3 regions of the Solibacillus sp. FSL K6-1554 genome follow, and region 3 is predicted to be linked to each of the others. Evidence: riboswitches for the same ligand, from Rfam matches in the RefSeq annotation. Region 3 holds a riboswitch; each other region holds the start of a gene.

What was found. A riboswitch is a leader RNA that binds a small molecule or an ion and turns the genes downstream of it on or off. The one in region 3 is predicted to bind thiamine pyrophosphate.
Region 1: linked by a shared signal. The riboswitch ahead of thiT (energy-coupled thiamine transporter ThiT) and the one ahead of thiW (energy coupling factor transporter S component ThiW) in region 3 are both predicted to bind thiamine pyrophosphate.
Region 2: linked by a shared signal. The riboswitch ahead of tenA (thiaminase II) and the one ahead of thiW (energy coupling factor transporter S component ThiW) in region 3 are both predicted to bind thiamine pyrophosphate.

What each region holds. Positions count from the first base shown of each region.
Region 1 covers NZ_JBBOSS010000001.1:3,522,154-3,530,127, reverse strand. Annotated here, with positions in the region: gene MHB58_RS17640 (SMC family ATPase) at 1-1,906, shown strand, start outside; gene MHB58_RS17635 (hypothetical protein) at 1,962-2,090, opposite strand; gene MHB58_RS17630 (DUF4870 domain-containing protein) at 2,158-2,490, opposite strand; TPP riboswitch at 2,607-2,715, shown strand; gene thiT (energy-coupled thiamine transporter ThiT) at 2,846-3,412, shown strand; gene map (type I methionyl aminopeptidase) at 3,603-4,355, shown strand; gene MHB58_RS17615 (polyphosphate kinase 2 family protein) at 4,527-5,369, shown strand; gene MHB58_RS17610 (GNAT family N-acetyltransferase) at 5,442-6,002, shown strand; gene MHB58_RS17605 (beta-class carbonic anhydrase) at 6,055-6,624, opposite strand; gene MHB58_RS17600 (hypothetical protein) at 6,784-6,984, opposite strand; gene MHB58_RS17595 (aminopeptidase) at 7,147-7,974, opposite strand, start outside.
Region 2 covers NZ_JBBOSS010000001.1:2,717,271-2,725,244, reverse strand. Annotated here, with positions in the region: gene MHB58_RS13565 (M14 family metallopeptidase) at 1-504, shown strand, start outside; gene MHB58_RS13560 (hypothetical protein) at 548-832, opposite strand; gene MHB58_RS13555 (YpzG family protein) at 1,029-1,181, shown strand; gene MHB58_RS13550 (hypothetical protein) at 1,246-1,407, opposite strand; gene MHB58_RS13545 (hypothetical protein) at 1,542-1,745, shown strand; gene MHB58_RS13540 (cell wall hydrolase) at 1,824-2,264, opposite strand; gene MHB58_RS13535 (glycoside hydrolase family 18 protein) at 2,470-3,726, shown strand; gene MHB58_RS13530 (NAD(P)H-dependent flavin oxidoreductase) at 3,848-4,828, shown strand; TPP riboswitch at 4,966-5,064, shown strand; TPP riboswitch at 5,131-5,229, shown strand; gene tenA (thiaminase II) at 5,306-5,998, shown strand; gene thiM (hydroxyethylthiazole kinase) at 5,976-6,719, shown strand; gene thiD (bifunctional hydroxymethylpyrimidine kinase/phosphomethylpyrimidine kinase) at 6,716-7,528, shown strand; gene thiE (thiamine phosphate synthase) at 7,512-7,974, shown strand, end outside.
Region 3 covers NZ_JBBOSS010000001.1:3,143,893-3,151,866, forward strand. Annotated here, with positions in the region: gene MHB58_RS15675 (3'-5' exonuclease) at 1-421, shown strand, start outside; gene MHB58_RS15680 (transposase) at 623-925, shown strand; gene MHB58_RS15685 (IS3 family transposase) at 922-1,812, shown strand; gene MHB58_RS15690 (nucleotidyltransferase) at 2,119-2,919, shown strand; gene MHB58_RS15695 (cupin domain-containing protein) at 2,999-3,571, shown strand; TPP riboswitch at 3,692-3,781, shown strand; gene thiW (energy coupling factor transporter S component ThiW) at 3,867-4,373, shown strand; gene MHB58_RS15705 (VOC family protein) at 4,746-5,141, opposite strand; gene MHB58_RS15710 (SRPBCC family protein) at 5,427-5,924, opposite strand; gene MHB58_RS15715 (S-ribosylhomocysteine lyase) at 6,046-6,516, opposite strand; gene MHB58_RS15720 (amino acid ABC transporter ATP-binding protein) at 6,533-7,273, opposite strand; gene MHB58_RS15725 (amino acid ABC transporter permease) at 7,311-7,970, opposite strand.

The DNA.
Region 1 (7,974 bases), 380 kb from region 3:
CCCGATCTATCAATCGATTAATACGCAGCGGGAAAAGGTGGCAAAGCTTGCAGAAAACCAGAAAAACGCAAAGCAATTATTTGATAAGCTCCAAAAGGAAGCAGCTTCTTTAAAAGAAAAACATCAACAGCAGCAGGCTATTATAAATGAGCTGGAAGATGCGACAGTGACGTACCATGAAACGTATGAAGCACATGCTGTATTAACACGAAAAATTGAAATGGCAAAAGAAGTGGCTGCAATACAAAAGAATATAGAAACTTTAGTGAAACAGCTTGCTGATAAGAAACAAATTGCCGATGGAGCGCAACAGAAGCTGCAAAATATGGAGCAGCAAATACGCAGCAATCAGGCAGCGTTTCTAGCGGCTTCATTACATCATGGGGAAGCATGTCCTGTATGTGGGAGCACGGAGCATCCAGCCATTCATAATAGCGAAGCGTTTACCATTGATGAAAATGCACTGGAACATCTTCGTCAAGAAGGCGACCGTGCTATGCAAAGCTTTTATCAGGTCAATTCGAAATTGGATGTTGAAAAGGCAGCATTGGAACAGAAAAGAAATGCTCTAGAGTTACTGAACGTTGATCTTTCACAACTACATTATTATGAACAGCAATTGGCCGAACTGACTGAGCAATTGACAAAGCAAAAGCAGCAGCAGGCACAGCTCATCACTGAAAAGAAAACGATGGCACAGCTTATTGAAAGTAAAGAAGTGCTGCAAGGCCGTATTGAAAAAGGGCAGCAATATGTAGTCGATATCGATAAACAATATGCACAAGAAAAAGGGAAGCTTGAGCAAAGTGAGCAGTCATTATTGCCTCAGTTTTCTACATTGGATGAAGTAACACAAGAATTGGCCAGCCAGCAGCAAAAACACCGCCATTTAAAAAGTGCAATTCAAAGTGCACTGGAGGCAATGCAAAAAATCCAATTAGATGAAAAATCTTGTGAAGTGAACCATCTACATGCACAAAACCTTGTAACAGAAAAACAGCAGGAGACTCTTTCAGCGCAAAAAGCGTTTGATACAGCATTGCAGCAAGAAAGTTTTGACTTGGAAACATATAAGAATGCGTTACTGCCATTAAATGTTCAGCAGCAAATTCAGGATGAAGTTGAAGCTTACAAGCAAAATGTTCATACATTATCTGTTCAAATTTCCGAGGAAGAACCTTTGCTCGAAGGAAAAGAACGGGCTGATTTAACGGCAAGTGAGCAACAGATTCATGAGCTGAATGAGCAAATCGAGGCACAGTATTCTAAAATTACATTAACCCAGTCCTATGTTGAGCAATGTGAGGAAACTCTCGAAAAACTTGACCAATTCGCACAGCAGATCGAAAGCTATAAAGCGAAACTGATACAGGTGGAGCATGTTTATAATTTAATCCGTGGACAAAACGATTCGAAAATTTCATTTGAGCGATTTGTGCAAATTGGTTATTTGGAAAAAGTAACCCATGCGGCAAATGAACGATTACGTGTCTTATCAAATGGTCAATACTTCCTGAAATCGACAGGTCGTAAAGAAGGAAATGCACAAAGCGGGCTCAGTATCGATGTATATGACAGCCATACAGGACAAACGCGGGATGTAAAAACATTGTCCGGCGGTGAAAAATTCAATGCCTCACTTTCATTAGCTTTAGGAATGGCCGATGTTATTCAAAGTGTTCAAGGAAGTGTGCATATCGATACGATGTTTATCGATGAAGGCTTCGGTACATTGGATGAGGAAGCGTTAAGACGGGCAATCGATATTTTGATCGATCTTCAGCAAACAGGCCGCCTAATCGGCGTCATCTCCCATGTGGCCGAATTAAAAGCAGCAATGCCTGCCATTTTACAAGTCCAAAAGCTAAAAGAAGGCTACAGTAAAACGGAAATTATTATTAAATAAAGACAACAAAAAACACATTTCACACGAGTTTTAGTGCGAAATGTGTTTTTCTGCGTTAACGTTTTGGCGTTCGTCGTGTAGTTGCTGGTTGGGGTGCAGATTTTTTATCCATCATTTTTTTAATGATCGGGTACACGATCGGTCCATATTTAATTGCGGTTTTAATGAGTTTATTTAATTTCATGATATACACTCCTTAACGAATACATTTCGTATAAAAAATATACCCAAAGAAGGAGCTATCATAAACATTAACGTAAAACTTTAATCGCTTGGACTAGATTCCAAATCGCCAGAATAAACGTAATAAGGACTAAAAGAATAAATCCGATAAAATGTGAACTAATAAAGAAATCCTGCACGCTCACTGTCAAAGTATTATTCCAGGAAAGAACGGAAGTGAAAAAGTAAATCATGTACAAAATCCCTAACAGTATTGGAATAAGTTGAGAAATAAAAGCTTTTTTAGAATGGCCTTTAACGGCTTGATCTTTCGTAACGATAAATATAATTACCGGTAAAATAAACGGTGCAAAATAAAAGCTCAAATAGCTTAATGCACTTAAACCTTTCGATTGATCCATCATTTATCACTCCTTCGTATCTATTATATGTAATTCTAGTACGTTTCAAAATAATAGCTGTTGAAAGTTGTAGAAATATTCGTTACAATGAGCATGTTCAAACAATAAAAATTTAGATGTACCACAAGGGGTGCCGAGAAAGTCGGCTGAGATTGTGCACGGGATTGCACTGACTCTTTGAACCTGTAAGTTAGCACTTGCGTAGGGATGTGGATAGAATCCGACTGTTCAAACGATAGTCAGGCTTTTGTCCTGATTATCGTTTTTTGCTTTTTCTAAATACCTAGAAGAAGTAAAAGTTCCATTCTATCCCTCTTCACTTTTGTTACATCGGATAAAAGAAAGGGGAATTGTTATGGACAGAAAAAAATTATTGATGATGGTGGAGATAGCGATATTTGCTGCCATCGGACTTGTATTGGACCAAGTATCTTTTAAAATGTGGGCACAGGGCGGGTCAATCAGCTTTGTTATGGTACCGATTATGTTAATGGCCATTCGTTGGGGGCTAACAGCAGGACTTGCAACTGGCTTGCTGATCGGCGTTATGCAAATGATGTTCGGCGCTTACATAGTACACTGGCTTCAGGCGATTTTAGATTACGGTCTTGCCTTTACAGTAGTAGGGTTAGCGGCAATTGTAAGAAAGCCATTATTACAGGCAACACAATCACTCAATAAAGTAAAAATGGCAATTTATATCGTAATAGGAGCTCTAATAGGCGGAGCTTTAAGATTTGTTTCGCACTTGCTTGCAGGTGTCGTGTTCTTTAAAGAGTACGCAGGCGATGATAATGTGTGGATCTACTCAATAATTTATAACAGTACTTATATGGTACCTGCAACAATAATTACAGCGGTTATTGCAGTTATATTATTCACATCTGCACCCCGTTTACTCCAAAAAGCACAAACACCATAATGAATGGAAAACTCAAAGCTTGCAGCAAGGGATTATTTTCCCGATGCAAGCTTTTTCTAATTTCTATTGTACAATGTCGTATTAATTTGATCATAAATCCAAATAATTTTAAAATCCTTGAACAATTACAACCGATATTAAGTATGCTATAGTTAAGGGTAGACATTGTTTAAGAGGAAGGAAGTTACACATGATTGTTACTACACAAGAAGAAATAGAAGCGTTTAAAAAAATTGGACGCATTTGTGCTGAAATTCGCGAGGCAATGAAAGCTGCGACAGTACCTGGCGTGACAACGAAAGAATTAGATGAAATTGCAGGCCGTATGTTTGCGGAAGCAGGCGCGGTTTCTGGTCCTAAAGACGAATACGATTTTCCGGGATATACATGCATTTCAGTAAATCACGAAGTTGCACATGGCATTCCAGGGAACAAGGTTATTCAGGACGGCGATATCGTAAACATTGATGTTTCGGGCTCTTTAAACGGATACTTTGCAGATACAGGTATTTCTTTTGTTGTTGGTGAAGGTTATGAAGATAAAGAAAAACTTTGCTCTGTAGCAAAATCAGCATTTGACCGTGCGATGACAAAGGTTAAAGCAGGTTCGAAATTAAATCAGATCGGTAAAGCAGTAGAGCGTGAAGCACGTGATCACGGGTTGACGGTAATTATGAACTTAACAGGACACGGCTTAGGTAAATCATTACACGAAGAACCAAACCATGTCTTGAACTATTACGATGCTTGGGATACGACAATCATGAAAGAAGGCATGGTGTTGGCGGTAGAGCCGTTCATTTCGGCGAAGGCTGAGCACATCGTAGAATCAGGTGACGGCTGGACATTTATTACACCGGATAAATCATTAGTTGCCCAGATCGAACACTCGATTATTGTAACAAAAGATAAACCAATTATTTTAACAACATTGGAAGACTAAATTATAACCGTGGGTGCATATATAAGTGCGCCCGCGTTTTTTTGTTCTATTAAAACAGGATGCCAACATAAAATAATCAAATGATTCAAATAAATAACCGCAACAATTACCAATTCCATACACTTTCGAGTAAAATATACATAATAAATGGAATAGGGGAGGCAGCACTATTTGAAAAAGCTACAAGATGTGGATTTATCGCAAAAACTGGAGAAGGAAATCTATAAGAAGCAATTGAAAGCTTTGCAATATGAAATGCTAAATGCCCAGCAATTTTTATTTAATAATAAAATTGGCCTTATTATTGCATTTGAAGGAATGGATGCAGCAGGAAAAGGGGGAGCGATTAAGCGTTTAACAGAGCGTATCGATCCGCGTGGGTTAATGGTATGGCCAATTTCTGCCCCACAGCCCCATGAGATGCGCTATCATTATATGCAACGCTTTTGGAGAAAGTTGCCGCAGCATGGCCAGATTGCGATTTTTGATCGCTCTTGGTATGGTCGGGTGCTGGTGGAGCGTATAGAGGGTTTTGCTGAAGAAGCAGAATGGAAGCGTGCTTATGAAGAAATAAATAGTTTTGAGAAGCAATTGACAGATGAAGATTATATAATGATAAAGTTTTGGATTCATATCGATTCGGATGAACAGCTTAAACGTTTTAATGAAAGAGCAGCTGATCCATATAAATCATGGAAATTGACGGCTGAAGATTGGCGGAACCGTGATAAATTTGATTTATATTGTGAGGCAGCCGATGAAATGTTTGAAAAAACTGATTCGGAAAACGCTCCTTGGCACTTAATTCCGGGGAACGACAAAAACTATGCACGTGTTCAAGTACTAAAAGAAGTAGTTACCCATATAGAAAAAGAAGTTACAAAGCGCGGATTAAAGCTAACGAACATTTTCGAAAGCGGTAATAAAACAACTGCACATAAAGAAAAATCGGAATTTATAGATATAATACCAAAGCCTGTAAAATCAAAAAAGAAAAAGTTGAAAAAAAGGTAGCAAGCTTTGAAATGAAATGTAGGTGGTTCAATGAAAAGCTTATTCAAGCTATTTCACAAGAAGGAGGGTCCAATGGTTCAACTTATTGGGCAACAATGTTCGCTTCGTACGTTTACCCCGTCGGATGCGAAAGGATTGGCAAAATTATTAAATGACAATAAAATGTATTGGTCCGAATTTGAGCCATTACATCACGATGAATTTTATACAGAACAAGTACAGTACAATAAAATTTTAGAAAGCATACATTTACTGCAGTCAAACAGGGAATTTTCATTCGGCATTTTTTATAATGCAACAGGTCAGTTAATCGGGCATATTTCTCTCTATTCGATTAAACGTTTACCTTATTCAAGCGGTTTTATCGGCTATTCGATGGATGAGAAGTTTACAGGTAGAGGAATTGTCACTGAAGCAGTACGTCTAATAATGGAATTCGCTTTTATTACGTTAAATATTCACCGGATTGAGGCATATGTCGCGCCGCAAAATTCTGCTTCTATTCGTGTATTGGAAAAGTCGGGCTTTACAAGAGAAGGGTTATTACGAGAGCTATTGTATATAAACGGAAAATGGGTGGATCATTATATGTACGCCATTTTACAGCGGGAATATAAAGGGGCCACATTATAAAAAATAGCGGCAGTGCTCATTATATTGAGCGCTGTCGCTAATTACTTATTATCTATTTTTGTTCAACTGAGCCGTCTGTTACTAAATCAAGTTTTCCTGTTGCAGGATCGATGATAAGACCATGTACTGGAACGCCTTTTGGCATTAATGGATGTGTTCTGACTAAGTCCACACTTTTTAATACACTTGTTTTAACATCCCCAAAACCGCGTAACCATTCTTTTAAATCAAAACGGGCATAATTGATGACATCAATCGTTTCCTGTTTAACCCCGCGTTCAAGCATATGGCCGATCATTACGTTCGGATCAACTGCACTCATTCCACAGTCATAGTGGCCGATAATATATACTTCATCTGCCTGTAATTCATAAACGGCTACAAGTAAACTGCGCATAATCCCGCCGAATGGGTGATTTACGATTGCCCCTGCACTTTTTACAACTTTGACATCCCCATTGCGCAAGTTCATAGCTTTAGGTAGTAATTCTACTAAACGTGTATCCATACAAGATAAAACTACAATTTTCTTATCTGGAAACTTCGTTGTGGCATATTGTTCATATTGTTTTTCTTCTACGAATTTTTCGTTAAATTCTAAAATCGTTTGCAATGCAGACATTGTTCTTCAAACCCCTTTCGATTCTTGTTTTATTTTAAAATATTTTTTAGATAATTCAAACAAATGCGCACTAACAAAGTTAAAAATAAAATAAATAAAGAAGAAGTGATGTATTAATATCAAAAAAACAACCACTCAATAGAGTGGTTGTAAAAAAATTTAATGATGATGGTGACCATCCAATGATTTTTCGTTTGGCGCAAATGTATTTGCCTTTGAATCTACTATAACAGAGTCGTGTGATTGTAAACCAATACGTAAGTACATAATAAACATAAATAAGAATACAAGAAGTATAACCGTAAACCCTAACACTAACGTATAGTAGTCAGATAAGAACGGATAATGGTGATCAAACATTATAAAAACTCCTCTCTATTTAGTAATAACAATCATTAACCAATTATACCCTATTAAATTGGAACATTGTAGGGTAATTTAGTTAGTTAATGTAGAAAAAACTGTAAATATGGCGACATCTTGAAATTTTATTTATCGGTAAAGCCGGAAGTGAAACAGCGGTTAAAATGCCCAGTTCCCATTACGGAAAACTGGCTCGCTTTGCCCATCAGCTGTAACACCATCAATATTCATCTGTTCAGAGCCAATCATGAAGTCGACATGTGTAATGCTCTCATTTAAACCCTGAGCTTTTAATTCATCAGACGACATTGACTTGCCGCCTTCGATACAAAATGCGTAGGCGCTGCCAATTGCCAAGTGATTTGATGCATTTTCATCGAATAGTGTATTGTAAAACAAAATATTCGACTGTGAAATTGGAGAATGGAATGGAACAAGCGCCACTTCTCCTAAATAATGTGATCCCTCGTCTGTAGCAACAAGATTTTTTAATACTTCTTCACCTTGTGCTGCCTCTACTTGAACGATACGACCGTTTTCAAATGTAAGTTTAAAGTTATCGATAATATTACCACCATAGCTTAATGGCTTTGTACTAGATACATACCCGTTAACACCATCTTTATGTGGTACTGTGAAAACTTCTTCTGTCGGCATATTTGCCATGAACTCTTCGCCTTTTTCGTTAATACTGCCTGCCCCGCACCATAAATGTCCTTTAGGAAGCTCGATCGTCAAGTCCGTCCCTGGAGCTGTATAGTGTAATTTTGCATAGTTTTTATTGTTTAAGTAATCAACTTTTTCATGCAAGTTGTCATTATGCTGTGCCCATGCTTCTACCGGGTTATCCAAATCCGCACGTGTTGCTTTAAAGATGGCATCCCATAATGCCTCTACTTGCTTTTCTTCCGGCAATTCAGGAAATACTTTACGAGCCCATTGTTTAGATGGAGCTGCAATGACCGTCCAGCTAATTTTATCTGACTG
Region 2 (7,974 bases), 430 kb from region 3:
AAGCTTATTGAATGGAATGGCGGCAGTACTGATTTCTCTGGTTGGAAAGCGAATATTAATGGGGTTGATCTGAACGACCAGTTCCCTGCTGAATGGGAACGGGAAAGAGAAAGAAACCCGAAAACGCCTGGGCCGCGGGATTATGGTGGGCAAAGTCCGCTATCGGAACCGGAATCCATTGCAATGGCCGATCTGACAGTAGAGCGGGATTTTGCTCGGGTTTTGGCTTTCCATACACAAGGTCAAGTTATTTATTGGGGATTCATGGGATTGGAACCTCCTGAAACAGAACAGCTTGTCAATGAATTTGCGAGGGTAAGCGGATATGAGCCTGTGCAGACAATAGAAAGCTATGCGGGTTACAAAGACTGGTTTATTCAAGATTGGCGCCGCCCCGGATTCACCGTTGAACTGGGGCTTGGAACGAATCCTTTACCGATCAGCCAATTCGGTGAAATTTATGAAGAAGCATTAGGGATTTTTTTAAGTGCATTATATATGTAAATAAAGTCCCCCCGTTACGTCCTTAGAGGTAACGGGGGAACTTTTATGAATCCCTCAAGGTTTCATCAATTTCAAGGATGCTTTGCTTTAGCTCATCTAGTTTGGATTTATTCTGCTCGACAATATCCAAATGCTCCTGTCTTTGCTCTGCATTGGCAAGTGCATTTTCGGTACGTTCCATTGAATTAAAAGCATGTTCCACCGCAAATTCCTCCGGGTGGGACATTGCCTGTTTTACTGCACGTTCTGTTCGTTCAACGGAGTTGGATAATAAAGTAATCGGGTGATTTTGTTTCCAGCTAGGTGTACCTGAACTTTTTTTAGCCACTGTTCCTCATCCTTTCTTGCGAAAATTGACTGATTCACACGTTTAGTATTGGTGGATGCAATGATTCCATACGCGGAAGAAATTCGGAATTGTTAGGAAATGTGTCGATATCAATTTTTATCTTTATAGGGAATAACTGCAGCAAGTACAGCCATACTAAAATTGATTCACTTTTAAACATAGGGAGGCGGAACGAATGGATAAGAAGGGTTTCACAGATCCAAAATCTAAGAAGATCCACCAAAACTGGGCGAGCGACAAGCATCAAAAGTCTCAAATCAAAGGGGAAACAGAGGTAACTCTGCATAACCAGATTTTGAGAATTAATGCGAAGGCGAGACAGTTCTAACCTTTGTCTTGAAGTAAATCAGGCCTTCATTCCAGTACATACTGGAATGAAGGCCATTTACATATCAATACATTTTTCTCTTTCCTTTTTTTGCTTGCTGATGGAGCTCGGTTAGTTCATTCGCAATTTCTTCCTTTACTTTGTTTGGTGCAATTTTCATGTTTTTCGGTGTTTGCGGTAATGATTGTTTATTCGTTCCTTTACTTTTACTATCATCTCTGCCCATTTAAATGCTCCTTTCAATATTGGTTCCTTCTTAATATGGCTTTACAACTTTTTTTCATTACAAAAATTGAGGAAGCCTGAAAAAAGCATAAAACCTCCTATCCTGAACACATTAAGGCAGTAGGAGGTGATAAAATGAGCAAAAACAGTAAAGAAACGATGAATACGCGAACACATAATCCTTTTTCTACCTATAAAGAATTACACCGAAATACAACAAGTCACAACCGGAATCCGGAAGATAATACAGCGGAATTTGCCGAAGAGTTCGATTCGAAATTAAAAAATAAAAATAATAAAACAAACCATGATAAAAACCAGCAATCCAATAAAAAGTAACGGATAAAGAAAAATGAAAAAGCCTCGCTACATAGAATGTACAAGGCTTTTTCTTATATAGCTGAGCAATAGGTAATGCTAGCCCATATAAACACTTTCACATGTTCCTGCTATAGGCTCATAGAAACAATGCTGTTTAAATTGACCTGTAAATGGTTGATCGTACCAAGTAGGAGGACATGGGCCGGATGGGTTAAAATACCAAAGTGCATATTTCGCCGGATGGTCTCGCCAATAGTCCAGCGTCTGTCTTGCTAATCTTCTTTCAGTCTCTCTAGCCCTCTGATAAAACATGTTTCCTTTTTGTACCGCCTCAAAAGAATAGTTATTGCCCTGTACTTGGAAAATAACCTGCTCGATTGTTCTCACATCATTAAAATCCAGGCATGAAGCAACAGCTCGGTTCACAATTACATTTCCGACATACAGCATCCCTTGTTTTCCTTCACCTTCAGCCTCAGCCCGCATCATTCGTGCCATCAAATCCACATCGGAATCCCGGTATTTTACTCTTGGCATTTTTTCACCTCACAACTATAGTATGAAACAGTCAACCTGGTTGCGCATATGAATGAATGAAAATGTATAATATTGTTTTTTGTCATGGTTACTTATATATTTCTAACCTATCTTTCCGCATTAATACGGTATATAGTTCATAAATTAGTACATAGGAAAAGGAGGACGGACAATTCAAATTCATGTAGTACAACCGGGAGAATCATTGTGGGCAATCGCACAGGCTTATGGAACAACGGTGCAGAGTTTAGTGGAAGCCAACCAAATTCCGGAGCCGGCCCGGTTAGTGGTCGGGCAAGCATTGGTCGTTCCATTGAAAGGGCAGTATTATATTGTACAGCCAGGGGATAGTTTATGGTCAATTGGTCAACGTTTTCAGGTGAATTATTTAACGCTCGCACAAGCAAATGGCTTGAATCCAGATGCGTTGCTGATGATTGGCACCTCATTGTATATACCGGAACCAACTAAAAGGTCCGCAGAAATTTTGGCATATGTAGAACCAAGAGGCGATGAAATAAGTGATACGCTGCTCGACCAAGTTCGGGAGGCAAGTCCTTATTTAACGTATTTAGCTATTTTCAGTTTTGAAGCAAGACGGGATGGTTCATTAAAAGCGCCTACAATTAACCCATTACCGGAAATTGCTGAACAAAATAATACAGGAATAGCAATGGCAATCACTAATCTCGAGGATTATCAGTTTAGTGCTGAGCTAGCACGTGATATTTTCCAAAGTGTTGCTGTTCAAAATTTACTGCTGGACAATATCATTGCTGAAGCAAAGCGTATCGGAAATATTTCGGATATTCATTTTGATTTTGAACGGATTGCACGCGATCAGCGGGAAGCTTATAATAATTTTCTCCGAAGAGCTGTCGAGCGTATGCATGCGGAAGGATATACCGTTTCTACCGCATTGGCTCCAAAAACGAGAGCCGATCAGCCGGGGGAATGGTTTATGGGCCATGACTATAAGGCGCACGGCGAAATAGTGGATTTTGTTATGTTGATGACATATGAATGGGGATATTCTGCTGGACCTCCAATGGCCGTTTCTCCGCTGCCGCAAGTCGAACAAGTAGTACAGTATGCATTAACAGAAATTCCTGCAAATAAAATTTTACTTGGGCAAAATTTGTATGGTTACGATTGGACATTACCTTTTGTACAAGGAGGAGATTACGCAGAAGCGATAAGCCCGCAACGTGCAATTGAAGTGGCCAAACGCTACAACGCGGCAATCCAATTTGACTATACAGCACAGGCACCCTACTTTAACTATTATGATGAGCAAGGGCGTTCACATATTGTCTGGTTTGAAGATGCGCGTTCGATTCAGGCGAAGTTCGATTTAGTAAAGCGATTAAATTTGCGCGGAGTCGGCTATTGGAAGCTCGGTCTGCCATTCCCGCAAAATTGGCAGCTCATCGGGGCTAATTTTAATGTAGTGAAGAAATAGCAAAAGGAAAGAAAGTCAGATGAAAAAACATCTGACTTTTTGATTGTCATCTAAATTAAGAAGGAGATTTTATTGAAGCTGATGAAGTATTAGTAGTAGCTGAATAAAAGGGGGATTATAGATGGGGAATATTCCGGAAATTTTACAAAACTTACGTATCCCAGTAATCGGGGCACCATTGTTTATTATTAGCAATCCGCAATTGGTCATTGAACAATGTAAGGCAGGAATAGTTGGGTCAATGCCTGCGTTAAATGCAAGACCGGCAAGCCAGTTGGATGAATGGTTAGCTGAAATTACAGAGGAGTTGGCCAGCTATAATGCCAAAAATCCGGATCAGCCGGCTGCGCCATTTGCCATTAATCAGATTGTTCATAAAACAAATGAACGTCTGGAACAGGATATGGAGCTTTGTGTGAAATATAAAGTTCCGATTATTATTACTTCACTTGGTGCACGTGAAGAAGTATTTGAGGCAGCACATAGTTATGGAGGCATCGTTTTCCATGATGTCATTAACAATCATTTTGCAAAAAAAGCGATTCAAAAAGGTGCAGACGGCATCATTGCTGTAGCAACAGGTGCAGGTGGCCATGCAGGTCAGCAAAGCCCATTTGCGCTCGTACAGGAAATCCGTGAATGGTTTGACGGTCCATTAGCTTTATCAGGATCAATCGCACGAGGACATTCGGTATTGGCTGCACAGGCGATGGGGGCTGATTTTGGCTATATCGGTTCACCATTCATCGCGACCGAAGAAGCGTTTGCTCGTCAAGAATATAAACAGATGATTGTTGATAGTACTGCAGAAGATATTGTATACAGCAATTTATTTACAGGAATCCACGGGAATTATTTGAAAGGTTCTATCATGAACGCGGGGATGGACCCGAGTAATTTAAAAGAAAGTGATCCTTCAGCAATGAACTTTAACGATAATACCGCAAAAGCCTGGAAAGATATTTGGGGCAGCGGGCAAGGAATTGGCGCGATTAAAGAGATTACTTCCACAAAACAATATGTCGATAAACTGGCCGAGGAATATGCTCAGGCTTATCAGGAACTGACTGGTAAAAGATCTGCAGTAACCCATCTACAATAGATGTCAGCGCATCATTAGTAACAAAATTTTTACTAACGATGCGCTATTTTGTGAATTTGTTATTGAACTATTAATTTCGTAATTTTGTGAATTCACTTGCCCGGGTCGAATTAATTTGTTACACTCTGGGTAATTAAATGCATTTGCGGGGGGACACAGCAGTGTTGAGAAGGTTAAAACCTGACCCTTAGAACCTGACCGTTAATACGGACGTAGGGAGCAAAGTACAAGCTATACATATGTACTTACTTTGGCTCCGCGTATATTTTACGTGGAGTCTTTCTTTTGCAAATACACAAGCATTTGATTTGCGGGGGGACACAGCAGTGTTGAGAAGGTTAAAACCTGACCCTTGGAACCTGGCCGTTAATACGGACGTAGGGAGCAATGAAAAGTGTATCTACACTTTTTGGGGACGTCTCTCTATATGTTGAGACGTCTTTTTTGTGCTTCCGCCAACAAAAAGGAGGAGTAACAATGGGATTTTGTGAAAAGGTAAGAAAAGAAACGGATTTTTATTGGGAGGCTAGCTTTTATCATCCTTTTGTACAAGGGATTGCAGATGGGAGTCTACCGCTTGAGAAGTTTAAGTTTTATATGCTGCAGGATGCGTATTATTTAAAACATTATACGAAAGTATTAGCTCTTGCAGCTGCAAAAGCGACAACGGATGATGATGTTCAATATTTTCTGCAAACAGCAAAGTTTATCCATGATGCCGAGCTTGAGTTACACCGTACAACGTTTAAAGAATTAGGTGTGACTGTGGATGATTTAGAACAATTCGAACCAGCACCAGCAGCCTATAACTATGTGAGCCATATGTACAATGCAGTGCATAACGGAGATGTAGCAGAAGCATTTGCGGCAATCCTGCCATGCCCATGGCTGTATCAGGAAATTGGGCAAAGATTAAAAGATGCATGCCCCAATATACCTCTTTATGAACAGTGGATTGCATTATATGCTTCCGAGGAGATGCTTCAAAATATTGAAGTACAAAAATCGATGCTAGATCGATATGCGAAAGAACAACCTGCAAAGCTTAAAGTATTACAGGAGCATTTTAAGAAAAGCTGTTATTACGAATGGATGTTTTGGGAAATGCCTTGGACGAAGCAAAGCTGGGAACAAGGAGTGTATGTAAATGAGTCTGCAAGCAATTTATAATAAACAACCATTAGTTCATTGTATTACCAACTATGTTGTCGCAAACTTTACAGCGAATGGCTTGCTGGCGGTAGGAGCTTCACCAGTAATGGCGGATGCAATAGAAGAAGTGGGGGAAATGGCTGCCCAGGCGAATGCTTTACTTTTAAATATGGGCACTTTGAATGAACGGACAATAGAGTCGATGAAGAAAGCAGGACTTAGCGCAAACATGCATAATACTCCCGTTGTCCTTGATCCAGTAGGTGTAGGGGCAACGAAGTTTCGAGCGGAGACAGCACAACAACTGCTCGATCGTTTAAAGATTAATGTAATCCGTTGCAATATTGGAGAAATGGCGGCTCTGGCGGGAGTAAATTGGGCGTCTAAAGGTGTGGATAGTGGCAAAGGAGATATCGATGTTGCAGTGACTGCCAAAAAGTTGGCTAATAACTATCAATGTATTGTGATCGTAACAGGAGAACAAGATGTTATTACTGATGGGAAAAGAGTGGAATTTGTAGCGGGTGGTCATGAAAAGGTGACAAAAATGACGGGGAGTGGCTGCTTGCTTAGTGCCTTATGTGCAGCGGTGCTTGCAAACAGTAAAGAACCGTTTGATGACTTAATGACGCTACTTAATGAATATAAACAGGCAAGTGCCAATTCTGTTGCAACTATAGGAAATTTCCACACAAATTTCTTGAATGAACTAGAAAATTTAGCGGGGGGACGAAAATGATTACATGTACGATAGCAGGATCGGATAGCGGTGGCGGTGCCGGGATTCAAGCCGATTTAAAAACGTTTCAGGAACTCCGTGTATTCGGTACATCAGTAATCACCGCATTAACCGCACAAAATACTGAAGGAGTGCATGGAATTTTTCCGACAACGGCTGATTTCGTTCAAGCTCAGCTAAAGGCAGTACTTCAAGATTTCGACGTAAAGGCAATTAAGACAGGGATGCTGTTTAGTGCTGAAATTATCGAAGCCATTGTGACTTTACTAAAAAATACGGATATTCCGCTTGTCGTTGATCCGGTCATGATTGCAAAAGGCGGTGCCAGTTTGCTAGAGCAGCAGGCAACAACAGCTCTTAAAGAAAAGTTATTGCCGCTCGCAACCGTTTGTACCCCGAATATACCGGAAGCGGAAATCCTGACAGGCTATAAAATACAAACGGAAAAGGATATCGCATCAGCGGCGCATGATTTATTAAGTCTGGGGCTGAAATGTGTTGTCATTAAGGGTGGTCACTTAAACAGTAAGCATGCGACAGATACGGTTTTCATTCGCGGGACGCAACCATTTAAAATGAAAACCGAGCGGGTGGATACGAAACATACTCACGGTACAGGATGTACATTTTCTGCAGCGATTACCGCGGAAATGGCAAAAGGCAGATCGATAGAGGCAGCCATAATAGAAGCAAAAAAATATGTGCAGCTTGCAATCCGTCATCCGCTTAATATTGGTCACGGGTTCGGTCCGACAAATCATTTCGCCTATCATGAACAGCGGGGGATGTGCGATGTCCATGTCTTTTGATTTGAATAAATATTTTGTGATGGGAACGGCCAATTGTAAACGCGAACCGTTGCTTGTTTTGGAAGAAGCGTTACAGGCAGGCATTACGATGTTCCAACTGAGAGAAAAAGGAAAAAATGCATTAAAAGGCGATGCGTATGCAGAGTTTGCCCGTCAATGCCAAAAGCTGTGCCAAACATATAAAGTGCCGTTTATTATTAATGATGATGTCGAGCTTGCATTAACATTAAATGCAGATGGTATTCATGTAGGGCAGGAAGACACCGGTATTAAACAATTTAGATCTTGCGCGAAAAATAAAATCATCGGTGTATCGGTTCATACGATGGAGCAACTCGAAATGGCCATTGCAAATGGGGCGGATTATGCGGGAATTGGTCCAATTTATGAAACTTATACAAAAGATGATGCGAGAGCACCAGTAGGGCTGACGTTACTGCAAGAAG
Region 3 (7,974 bases):
AATTCGCCATGGTGAAACGGTGGACCTCTTTCACCGGTTTGTGAATCCGGAAAAACCGATCAAAAATTCGCATATTCACGGGATTACTAATGAACGCGTGAAAGATGAGCAAACGATCTTCCCTGTCATTCATGCGTTTAAAGCTTTTTTAGGTGATTTGCCGATCGTCAGTCATCATATCGGTTTTGACTGGTACAGCTTTCTCGCGCTGGAGTTTTTCCGAAATGGCATTCGTCCAACAAATCCGGCTGCCTGCACTGTACTGCTTGCGCGGAAATATTTGGACAGCCCGAGAAATAATTTAAATGTCATTGCCGAAACGTATAACATTCCGCTTCTTAACCATCATACAGCCGATGCGGATGCGATTTGTGCCAATGAAATACTGCAGCTTATTATGAAGAAAGCGACTGCACAGTAGGAACCTGTTTATTAAGTTCATTTGTGCAATCGCTTTTTTGTTTTGGATTTTATTAGAATAGTTGGGGCGGTTTTTAGAAAATGTCGGCGGGATATTAGAACATCGGAGTGCTTTATTTGAAGATGTGAGGTTAGTATAAAAAATGGACACGTCTTAAGAGACACTTTAAGATTAAGATATCTAAAAAAGGACGTGGAACCGATGAAAGAAAAACAAACTCGTAAGCGATTAGACGCACAAACAAAAGAATACATTTTAAAGTCTGTTTTAGAAGATGGCGCAAAAGTTTCAGATCTGGCATTTAAGTTTGAAATTGGGTCTTCAACGATCCATAAATGGATTAAAGATTATCGTGAATCGAAAAATCAGGATGTCACACGATACTTTACTTCTAGCGAAGTAGATAAGTTGCAGGCAGCGTTTGATAAGAAGTTACGTGATTTGGAAGAAGAGAATGAAATTCTAAAAAAGGCTATGCACATCTTCGCGAAAAACCCCGAGTGATTTATGCATTCATTGAAAAGCATAAAAACGACTTTGGCATTGCGATGATGTGTAAAGTATTGATGGTTTCAAAAAGCGGTTATTATGATTGGCGTAAAAAACAGATACAGCCCTTATCGGAAAAAGAAGTACGTGATACAGAAATTGCCTATCAGATTCATCGATCGTATGCGAGGAGTTTTGGTACATACGGTAGCCCTCGCATTGCGCAAGACTTAGCGAGTTTAGGTTATGTCTGTTCGCAAAAGAAAATTGCGAATATGATGCGAAACCTTGGGTTAAGTGCCGTAATCCCGAAAACTGTTCAACGAACAACGGATTCCAATCACCATCAATTTATTTATCCGAATCTAGTCAAACGTCAATTTCAAGTAAAAGAGAAAAATAAAGTATGGGTCGCAGATATAACTTATATTCGAACACTGGAGGGGTGGGTGTATCTTGCGTCCATCATGGATTTATATTCTCGTAAAATCGTCGGCTGGGCCATCGCAGATCATATGGAAGAAACATTAGTAGATCAAGCCTTGAAGCATGCATTAGCAGTTCGAAAACCCGAGAAGGGATTAGTTCATCATTCAGATCGAGGCGCACAATATTGTGCCACAAGCTATACAAGAACTTTAAAAGAACATGGGATTAAAATTAGCATGAGTCGTAAAGGAGATCCCTATGACAATGCGTGTATTGAATCCTTCCACGCCACAATCAAAAAAGAATGGATCTATCGTCACCGTTTCGAATCCAAAAAAGAAGCACGAAAGAGCGTGGAGTCATATATCGTAAACTTTTACAATGAACGACGACGTCATTCAACAATCGGTTATTTATCACCAAACCAATTTGAGAGAAATCAACAGGAGTCAGTTTGTCAAAATGCCTCATAAAGTTCTCTTACAGGGTTTTCATCCCTCCATGCTCAGGTCTGGGCATGGAGGGATGAAAAACAGAGCAACCGAAGGGCGGTAGCAAAAAAGTCTCTTAACGCGTGTCCGAAATATTGACAGAAGACCAGATGTCGGATGGTTATTAGAACAACTGAGTGATATATTAGAAAATCGCAATTATATTAGAACATTTTTGGGTTTATTAGAACATTGCCGGTCGTTATTAGAACTATTTACATACCTCCTGTTTTATTTGAAACTATTTCCAGCCTATCGACGTAGAATAGAACAATTGGAGGTGTACGGATGAGAAACTTATCTTCATATATGATGCTTACCGGGATATTGATCACTGCCCTATGCGGGAACTGGATCATCCTTAATTATGATGGGGTCGTGATTTATCCGAAAGCTTCTTATCTTACTTTCGGAATCGGGTTGGTACTGGTAGGATGCGCTTTTGTAATGAATCAATTCTTCAGTTACCAGGAACCGGAAGAAGGACATACAAAAGATAAACGGCATGCTTTGAACGAATGGCTAATTGCCAATCAGCCATTTAATAAATGGTTGAGTGGACTTGTTGTTCTCCCGCTTGTGATCGCACCGTTTTATAGCTGGACGCTGTTTTTTACGATGTTGGAATGGTATTTATTTTCGGGGCTTGTATTAGCCGGTATTATTTACATGCTGAAAGGTGACAGAGTAGAAGACAATAAGGATTGGGAGTTTAAGGGGAAGACAAAAAAGTTGCTTGATCTGATCGATTACCGCAAACACCCGTTTAATATTTCGTTTATTATCTACATCATGGTCATTGTCAGTTTTGTGTTAAGCAAGGGATTGGATATTCCGCTCTATATGGAAACAGGAGGCAACTCGCGCTACGTTACTTCTTTGCCAACAATTTCATTTTTAATGTCTTCCTTAATGGTCGTGAGTACGTTTATTTATATTATCAGTCATGGGGATTTCTTTGGTTTTCGTAAAGCTGAGTTAAGTTATGAAAGAGTCATGTTCGTCCACTTTACAGAAATTATTGTATGTGGTGCTACCCTGTTTATTTTAATTTTCACATTAATCAATGCGTTGTATGTGTATTTTTAGATGGATGGCTACTAACGACAATAGGCACGCACTGGTAAATTATTGCATATTTTAACTACAATAAAAAAGAGGTGAACTATTGAATCCGAATCAAGATTATACATCAGTGCAACCCCAGTTTACATTCGACCTTAATAAAAACCCGTTGTTCGTTAAAGACCAGCAAAATTTTATTAATGTAATGGGCGTCAACCAGTTAAATACACTGGATAATATATCGCTGCTTGATATTTATTTGAGTGCCAATAATGTCATTGAACCGCACTACCACCAAAATGCGGCGGAACTTGTTTATTGTATTGCGGGGAGTGCGGTTGTTTCGATTTTGAATCCGTTTACGAAACAGCTGATGCATTTTCCGATTACCCCCGGCCAGGTGGCGAACGTTCCTCAAGGGTGGTGGCATTACGAAGTCGCCACGCAAAACAACACGCATCTGCTCGCCATTTTCAACGCACCGACACCTGAAGTCATTTTAGGTTCCGACCTCCTCAAGCTGACACCAGCAAATATTATGGCCCACACATATGGCATGAACGAAAATTTATGGCAGCAGGCAATTGCTCCTGTCAGACCGAATACGTTCATCGGTCCGCCAAACCCTTGGCAGCAAGTCCAGCCCGGCAACTATGGCGGCGGGTATGAGCAGTAGTTTTTCTCGGTCAAAGGAATCAAATTTCAAAAATACATTTGCATAATGAAACGGCCGTGTTATGATAACTGTGAAATTAACCTAATATTGGAAGCAGGTAATCTGCTTATAATTGAATATGAAAACTACTAGGGGCGCCTGTTTGGCTGAGAAGAACCCTTTGCACCTGATCTAGGTAATACTAGCGTAGGAAAGTAGTGTCGATCCCTTTTTATTTGTTTTAGGCTGCGATACCACTTTCTTTAGTTGAAAGTGGTTTTTTTGTTGCAAAAATTTATTGTAAAGGATGGAAGAGATGAATAAAACGAGGAAGCTTACGTATTCAGCGATTATCGCTGCACTTACAACGATTCTCAGCAGTTTTGTGTACATCCCTTTAGGTTTTGCCAAAATATTTCCGATTCAGCATTTTGCCAATGTCGTATCGGCGGTGTTGCTCGGTCCATGGTATGCGGTATTACAGGCATTCCTTACATCGACATTGAGAAACTTAATGGGGACAGGCAGTATTTTTGCTTATCCGGGGAGTATGATTGGTGCCTTTTTGGCTGCATTTCTGTTTGCTAAAACGAAGAAGTTAGCGTTTGCGGCAGTAGGTGAAGTAATCGGGACCGGGTTGCTCGGTGCGATGGCTACTTACCCGATCGCCATTTTATTTTTAGGTCAGGAAGCGGCGCTGTTCGGTTTTGTCCCGGCATTTATGATGAGTTCTTTTGCGGGGGCGCTTTTAGGCTATGGCTTGCTGAAGATTATGGTGAGAAACCGGGCGTTTGGCGGGATGCTTTATCAGAATGCCGGGTGAATGGAGGGTTTTTATTAGAAATTTTTGTGTCGATATTAGAACTTCTTGGCGGGATATTAGAACTTCTGCGAATGATATTAGAACAGTTTGGGATTTTGGTAAAACGGGCTTATTCTTTTTATGATACGCGACCTTTTTGCGGTAGCCTGCCGTTTTTTATTAGAAGATTTATGATAGATATTAGAAGATTGCAGGGGGTTATTAGAACTTCTGTGGACGATATTTGAACATATTAAAGACTTATTAGCACAATGTACAATTATATTTTAAAATCTCACTTTTATTAGAAGATTTTAAAATATATTAGAACAACTCAGACCTTTATTAGAAAATGAAACGCCGGGTATCCATTCAGACACCCGGCACATTTTATTAAGGTAAATTAATCTGCCAAGATACTCCGTAACGGTCATTTACCCAGCCGAACTTCTTACTGAAACCGTAATTATCGATTGGCATTAGCGGATGCCCGCCTTCTAGCAATTTTTCATAAAGATGGTCGGTTTCTTCTTCCGTATCACACGTAATAAAAATAGAGAATGACGGTGTGAAGTCAAATTCATGCTTTATATTACTGTCAATGCACATAAATTCCTGACCTTTTATCGAAAAAGTGGCTTGCATGACTTTTCCTTCGTCTCCGCCTTCATTTGCCCCGTAGTAAACAATGCTTGTAATTTCCGCATCATCGATAAGTGATGTATAGAAGTTCATCGCTTCTTCTGCAACGCCGCCTTGAAACATTAAAAATGGTTTTGCGCTTTTCATCGGACTCTTCCCCTTCTTAATTCAAATTTGCACCACTTCAATTTAGCCTATTTTACCCTTTTTCGCGAACTTTTCTCCCTATAAGTTAGAGGCATCTCCTAACTAGACGATGCCTTTGGTTTAATATTTAAATTTCGCGATGAGCTGTTGTTCCGAAGATGCGGCTACTTCTTCAGGTACCGTATAAAGATCTAGTAGAACAATTCAACATTTTATTAGAAAATCTTCCCCGAACATTCAATCACCGGATGGTCATGACCCCCACCCGGTGTTTCATTATACGCCCTAACCTTGATAGCTCACTTTTCCGGTCTCAACTAATTCCTTCAGACCCATGAACATTAAGTTCCAGCCATGTTCTGTGCAATCTCGCATTTCATCTAGAGCTTTTACGATGTCTGCATCTGTCCATTGCTCTTTATTTTCAACATGGATCAGTTGGGTGTACGTCATTTCACTGCCTTGTCCCAACGCTTTCAGCTCCACTGTAATTGTATCTTCCAATTCGCTGAATTGCGGCATTTTAAAAGTGAACACGATTTTTTCAGGCGAATTGATTTCAACGTATTCCCCGATCGCCCGGTAGTCCACTCCTTGCCGGTGGTCTACAATTTCCCAACTGCCCCCTACTTTTGGGTCATTTTGTGCAAGCTTGTTCGTCCCTTCCAATGTAAAGAACCACTTTTTCATCATTACAGGATTCAACCACGCGTCAAACACTTTTTCAGGCTTCACATTAAATTCTCTTTTCATTGTTAATGTAGTCGTTGAGGTATTGTACATTCAAATTCTCCTTTTAGTTACTATAGTTTATTAATAACCTATTCACAGGAACTTTTAAAACAATTGCTCCAATAAAAAAGTCTCCTGTGAGATTATTCTCACAGAAGACTTGCTTCATCAATTATTCCCCAAAAACAATATGCCACTCATCGCGGCCTGTTAAAAATTCCTCAGCCAATGCTTTTGCGCCTTCTAAGCTGTGACTTGCTGCCCAGCCGCATTGTACTTCATTACATGCGGGTACCGACTCCGCCTTCAATACATCCTTCAGCGTATTTTCAATAATCGTTAATACGCCGTCATAGTCATTGTAGTTCAGTAATGCCAAGTAAAAGCCTGTTTGACAGCCCATTGGCGATAAATCTACGACGTCTTCACTATGATTACGGATACGGTCAGCCATTAAATGCTCTAATGAGTGTAGTGACGGCATTTCCATATGCGCTTTGTTCGGCTGTTTGAATCGGATATCGTACTTTGTTACGACGTCGCCTTTTGCTCCTGTTTTCGTACCGGCAAGTCGTACGTATGGTGCTACTACTTTCGTATGGTCTAAATCAAAGCTCTCTACATTTGTTTTCTCTGTTGTCATGTTAAATCCCCCTATATTAGATAAACTGCATCGATTTTATAAATTGTTGAATCCGTTCATTATTGTTTGCTGTAAAGAAGTTTTCGGTTACGCCGTCATAGCCGATTTCACCGTTTTCCAGAAATAGAATCCGGTCTGCCACTTCGCGTGCGAAATTCAGGTTATGCGTCACGATAATCATCGACTTGCCTTCCTCCGCCAAATCCTTCAGCACCTTCAGCACTTCTCCCTCTAGTTCTGGGTCCAGTGCACTTGTCGGCTCATCGAACAGTAAAAACTGCGGCTCCATTGCCAATGCTCTTGCGATGGCGACACGCTGCTGCTGCCCGCCGGATAATTGCGAAGGATACTGGTCTGTTTTATGACTCAGGCCAACCTTCTCCAATAACTGCTGTGCCTTTTGTCTTGCAATTTCTTTGTCCTGCTTCAAAACGGTAACTGGCCCTTCCATCACATTTTCAAGCACTTTCATATGCGGGAACAAATTGAAGCTTTGGAATACCATCGCCGTATTTTGACGAATCGAAAGCAAGTTCTTCTGAGAAATCGGCTTGTTCAGTTCAACTGTCTGGTTCCCGACTGTCAGAACGCCTTTTTCAGGTCGCTCCAGCAGATTGATACAGCGCAGCAGCGTTGATTTCCCTGAACCGGATGGACCTAAAATAACCGTTGTTTCGCCTTCATGAAATGTTAAATTAATATTTTTCAATGCCTCGTTCTCGCCAAAGAACTTAGACATCTGCTGAAATTGTACGATAATAAGCCCTCCCTTTTAGCGCTTCACGTTACCCGACTTATATATATTTTGAAGCGTATTTTTCCAGTCGGCCTTGAATGACCATCAACACACTAATAAAGATTAAATATATAACTGCACAAAGTGAATAAATCATAAGCGGCTCATATGTCCTTGCTGTAATTTGCTGTCCGACCATGAATAGATCCGCAAGTGTGATACTGGCTACTAAAGATGTCCCTTTTACCATATCGATAAAATCATTGGCTACTGGCGGCAATGAAATGCGAACGGTTTGCGGTGCAATGACACGTCGCATCATCTGCCAATACGTCATACCGAGTGATTCTGCTGCCTCCCATTGCCCTTTTGGAATGGCCAAAATTGAAGCTCGGATCGATTCAGAAGCATATGCACCCGTATTCAGAGAGAATGTAATAGTTGCCGCTGTCCACGCATCAAGGGTAATCCCCAGTTTCGGTAGACCGAAGAACACTATAAATAATTGCACTAATAATGGAGTTCCGCGAAACACCCATACGTAAGCACCGAATATCCATCGTAAAACCCGGTAATTCGAAATTCTTGCTAATGCCGTCACAACTGCAATGACTAATGCAATGGCAAAAGCAATGAGCGATAGCGGAATGGTAACAAGAAGTCCTGCTTTTAAAATCGGCCAGATTGAGCTAAGTAAAATATCCATTTCTCTACTCATCCAC